2 regions of the Streptomyces sp. NPDC048600 genome follow, and region 2 is predicted to be linked to the other one. Evidence: riboswitches for the same ligand, from Rfam matches in the RefSeq annotation. Region 2 holds a riboswitch; the other holds the start of a gene.
What was found. Region 2 has a riboswitch for ZMP and ZTP ahead of ACZ6SQ_RS16215 (glycine hydroxymethyltransferase). Riboswitches for the same ligand answer to the same signal wherever they lie in the genome.
Positions count from the first base shown of each region.

Region 1 (2,373 bases), on a different contig from region 2:
GCGAGGCACGCGGCGGCGAGAATACGACGAGGAGAGATCATGCCCTCAGCAACGCCCGTCGCCCGCGCCGGACACGGTCTGCGGCCGCCACTCACCCGTCAGGCGGAGACCGGCCCCGGGGCCCTCGTTCACCCGTGCGGTGCGGATCCCGCCGCCGTACGGTACGCGTCCTGCCGCTGTGCGGTGCGCAACCTGCCGCCGTGCGGTGCGGATCCCGCCGCGCTTGCCGGTCCCCGCGGGACGGAGGACGCTCGTACTGAGGCCGCGACGCCCGTCGCCAGCCGGATCGCGCGCGCCTCGAAGGAGGTCATCATGGGCACCAGCACGAGCCCCGCCTTCAGCGCCGACACACTGCGCCGGGGTCTGGAAGGCCAGTCGGCGGACGGCCTGATGTCGCTCTACGCCGACGACGCGGAACTGCGGGTCGTCGACCGCAACACCCAGCCGAGCCATCCCATGGTCATGCACGGCCGCGACCAGATCGAAGCCATGCTCAACGACGTCTACAGCCGGGACATGACGCACAAGATGGAGGAGTGCATCGTCCAGGGCGACCGGGCCGCCTACAGCGAGTCGTGTCTGTACCCGGACGGTGTCCGGGTGCTCTCCGAGTCGATGATCCGGCTGCGGGACGGCAAGATCGTCGAGCAGATCATGATCCAGGCATGGGACGAATAGCGCGCCGCCTGCCGCTCATCCGGTTCAGCACCCGGATGAGCTGGAGCTTCTCGGCGCGCGCGGGGCTGGCACCGGCCCCCGCGCGCCGGGCCCGCCGCTCGGGGCCGGCCGCCGTGGCGCGGCAGCAGATGGCCGTGGCCGCGCTGCGGACCCTGCTGCGCCGCGCCCGGCCGCACCCGCTCGCCGCCGTCCGGTCCTCCCGCGTGCCGCGCCCGCTCCCCTCGGCCCGGCCCCTGCGCCGGGGCCGGCCGAGGTGACCGGGTCGGCCGAAGTGACCGGCCCGTCCGAGGTGACCGGGGCCGGCGCCGCAAGGGGCGGAGGCCTCGGTTAGGCTGACCGTGGGCCGTGACTGGCGCTGAGGTGGAGCACCACCGGGGAGCGGTCCTCATCCACTGACATGCCGTGCGCCTGGGCGACGAGATCGATCGACCCAGGAGTGGATCATGGCTCAGGCACGCCTCATGGACGGCACCGCGCTCGCCCGCACCATCGTCGAGGAGACCGGCAGGCGCGCCGCGGACCTCACCGCCCGCACCGGCACCGCCCCGTGTCTGGCGACGGTGCTCGTCGGCGCGGACCCGGCCTCCGTCACCTACGTCCGGATGAAGCAGAACCGCTGCCGCACGGCCGGGATCGCCTCGCGGCACGTCGAGCTGCCCGCGACGACCACCACCGGGGAACTGGTCGCCACGCTGCGGGAGCTGTCCGCCGATCCGGCCGTGCACGGCATCCTGCTCCAGCACCCGATGGGCGAACACATCGACGAGCGGGCCGCGTTCGAGGCCGTCGCACCGGAGAAGGACGTCGACGGCGTCACCTTCGCCTCCTTCGCCACGATGAGCTTCGGCCTGCCCGGCTTCGTGTCCTGCACGCCCGGCGGCATCATGCGGCTGCTCGACGCGTACGACGTCGACCCCTCCGGCAAGCGCGCCGTGGTGGTGGGCCGCAGTGCCATCCTGGGCAAGCCGGCGGGCATGCTGCTGCTCGCCCGGGACGCCACGGTGACCTACTGCCACTCCCGGACCCGGGATCTGTCCGCGGCAGTGAGCGAGGCGGACATCGTGGTCGCCGCGGTGGGCCGGGCGCGGCTGATCAAGGGCCAGGACATCAAGCCCGGCGCGGTCGTGATCGACGCCGGCTACAACGCGGGCAACGTCGGTGACGTCGACTTCGACTCGGCCGTCGAGCGGGCCTCGCTGATCACGCCCGTGCCCGGCGGTGTCGGCCCGATGACCATCGCCACGCTGCTGGAGCAGACGGTGGACGCGGCCGCCCGGCAGCTCGGCGTCGCGGAGTAGCCGGATCCGGCGCGTCCGGGGCGGGCTGCCGTTGGGCGGGCCGCGAGGTGGGCATACTCCCCCCGTGCGAGTCGCGATCATGACAGCGGGTTCCCGGGGCGACGTGGCCCCGTTCACCGGTCTCGGGCACGGTCTGGTGCGCGCCGGTCACGAGGTGACCCTGGTGACCCACGCGAGGTTCGAGCCGCTGGTGGCCGGGTCCGGGGTGCGCTTCCACGGGCTGCCGGTCGATCCGAAGGACGAACTGGAGTCCCCGCGCGGACGGAGACTGCACCGCAGTTCGACGGGCGCGGGGAAGCTGCTGCGGATGGCGTCGATGGCCCGGGCCGTGATGGGCCGGATGACGGAGGACCTGGTGGCCGCCGCGCGCGCCGCCGACGTGCTGTTGCTGGCCGCG
Region 1 covers NZ_JBVJGZ010000005.1:262,842-265,214, reverse strand. The annotation lists gene ACZ6SQ_RS09240 (hypothetical protein) at 1-41, opposite strand, end outside; gene ACZ6SQ_RS09235 (nuclear transport factor 2 family protein) at 313-678, shown strand; gene ACZ6SQ_RS09230 (hypothetical protein) at 666-935, shown strand; ZMP/ZTP riboswitch at 1,014-1,099, shown strand; gene ACZ6SQ_RS09225 (bifunctional 5,10-methylenetetrahydrofolate dehydrogenase/5,10-methenyltetrahydrofolate cyclohydrolase) at 1,122-1,976, shown strand; gene ACZ6SQ_RS09220 (glycosyltransferase) at 2,056-2,373, shown strand, end outside.
Region 1: it holds a riboswitch for ZMP and ZTP, as region 2 does, so the genes downstream of both, ACZ6SQ_RS09225 (bifunctional 5,10-methylenetetrahydrofolate dehydrogenase/5,10-methenyltetrahydrofolate cyclohydrolase) here and ACZ6SQ_RS16215 (glycine hydroxymethyltransferase) in region 2, are expected to answer to the same signal.

Region 2 (2,373 bases):
TCCGGGCCGTCGCGGGGGCGGCCCCGTCAGGAGCTGATCGATCCGTGCGTCACGGGTGGCGTCAGCCGAGGTCGACCTCGGGGTAGAGCGGGAAGCCCGCCACCAGGTCGGTGGCCCGGTGGGCGATCTCCTCGGAGATCTTCGTGTCGAGGACGTGGGAGGCCTTGGAGGGAGCGCCGGACTTGGTGGTGCCGGCCTCGGTGGCGGTGAGGACGCGGTCGATGAGACCGGCCACCTCGTCCATCTCGGCGGTGCCGAGGCCGCGGGTGGTCAGGGCCGGGGTGCCGACGCGGATGCCGGAGGTGTACCAGGCGCCGTTCGGGTCGGCCGGGATCGCGTTGCGGTTGGTGACGATGCCGGAGTCCAGCAGGGCGGCCTCGGCCTGGCGGCCGGTGAGGCCGTAGGAGGTGGCCACGTCGATCAGGTTGAGGTGGTTGTCCGTGCCGCCGGTGACCAGGGTCGCGCCGCGCTTCATCAGACCCTCGGCGAGGGCGCGCGAGTTGTCGACGATGCGCTGGGCGTAGTCCTGGAAGGAGGGCCGGCGGGCTTCGGCGAGGGCCACGGCCTTGGCGGCCATGACGTGCGGGAGCGGGCCGCCGAGCACCATCGGGCAGCCGCGGTCGACCTGGTCCTTGAGGGAGTCGTCGCACAGGACCATGCCGCCGCGCGGGCCGCGCAGCGACTTGTGGGTGGTGGTGGTGACGATCTGGGCGTGCGGGACCGGGTCGAAGTCGCCGGTGAGGACCTTGCCGGCGACCAGGCCCGCGAAGTGGGCCATGTCGACCATGAGCGTGGCACCGACCTCGTCGGCGATCTCGCGCATGATCCGGAAGTTCACCAGACGGGGGTAGGCGGAGTAGCCGGCGACGATGATCAGCGGCTTGAACTCGCGGGCCTGGGCGCGCAGGGCGTCGTAGTCGATCAGGCCGGTGGCCGGGTCGGTGCCGTAGGAGCGCTGGTCGAACATCTTGCCGGAGATGTTCGGGCGGAAGCCGTGGGTCAGGTGGCCGCCGGCGTCCAGGGACATGCCGAGCATGCGCTGGTTGCCGAAGGCCTGGCGCAGCTCGGCCCAGTCGGCCTCGGTGAGGTCGTTGACCTGGCGGGCCCCGGTCTTCTCCAGGAAGGGGACCTCGACGCGGTCGGCGAGGACCGCCCAGAAGGCGACGAGGTTGGCGTCGATGCCGGAGTGCGGCTGCACGTACGCGTGCCGGGCGCCGAACAGCTCACGGGCGTGCTCGGCGGCGAGCGCCTCGACCGTGTCGACGTTGCGGCAGCCGGCGTAGAAGCGGCGGCCTACGGTGCCCTCGGCGTACTTGTCGCTGAACCAGTTGCCCATCGCGAGGAGAGTCGCCGGGGAGGCGTAGTTCTCGGAGGCGATCAGCTTGAGCATCTCGCGCTGGTCGTGGACCTCCTGGCCGATGGCGTCGGCGACGCGCGGCTCGACGGCGCGGATCACGTCGAGGGCCGCGCGGAAGGCGGTGGACTCGGTGGAGAGGGGCTGCTGCTCGGGCATGTCGGCCTCCGGACGGCGTGTGTGGTCACGGTTCACGGCTGGCCCAGGCGCACGGCACTGATCTCACACGAGCCGCTCCCCGATGGTCGGTCCCATCCCAGCGCGCCAGTCACGGCCCTCGGCCAGCCTACCGGGCGGTTCCTCGCGCGCGGCTCCCGCGTCCACCATGCGGGCGACGATAGAAGGTAGGTCTGCCCTCATTTGTCTGCCACACCTCCGGGAGACGCCATGACCGCCACCGACGCCCTCATCGCCGCCGCAGAGGCGCACAGCGCGCACAACTACCACCCCTTGCCGGTGGTGGTGGCCACGGCCGACGGGGCGTGGATGACGGATGTGGAGGGGAGGCGGTACCTGGATCTGCTGGCCGGCTACTCGGCGCTCAACTTCGGGCACGGCAACCGGCGGCTGGTCGAGGCGGCGAAGGCGCAGCTGGACCGGGTGACGCTGACCTCGCGGGCCTTCTACCACGACCGCTTCGCCGCCTTCTGCACGGAGCTCGCGGACCTGTGCGGCATGGAGACGGTGCTGCCGATGAACACCGGCGTGGAGGCGGTGGAGACGGCGGTGAAGACCGCCCGGAAGTGGGGGTACCGGGTCAAGGGCGTGCCCGCGGAGATGGCGAAGGTCGTCGTCGCGGGCGGCAACTTCCACGGCCGCACGACGACGGTGATCAGCTTCTCGACGGACCCCGAGGCGCGGGCGGACTTCGGGCCGTACACGCCGGGCTTCGAGATCGTGCCGTACGGGGATCTGACGGCGATGCGGTCGGCGCTGACGGAGAACACGGTGGCGGTGCTGCTGGAGCCGATCCAGGGCGAGTCGGGGGTGATCGTGCCGCCGGCCGGCTATCTGCCGGA
Region 2 covers NZ_JBVJGZ010000010.1:90,943-93,315, forward strand. The annotation lists gene ACZ6SQ_RS16215 (glycine hydroxymethyltransferase) at 62-1,513, opposite strand; ZMP/ZTP riboswitch at 1,548-1,636, opposite strand; gene rocD (ornithine--oxo-acid transaminase) at 1,742-2,373, shown strand, end outside.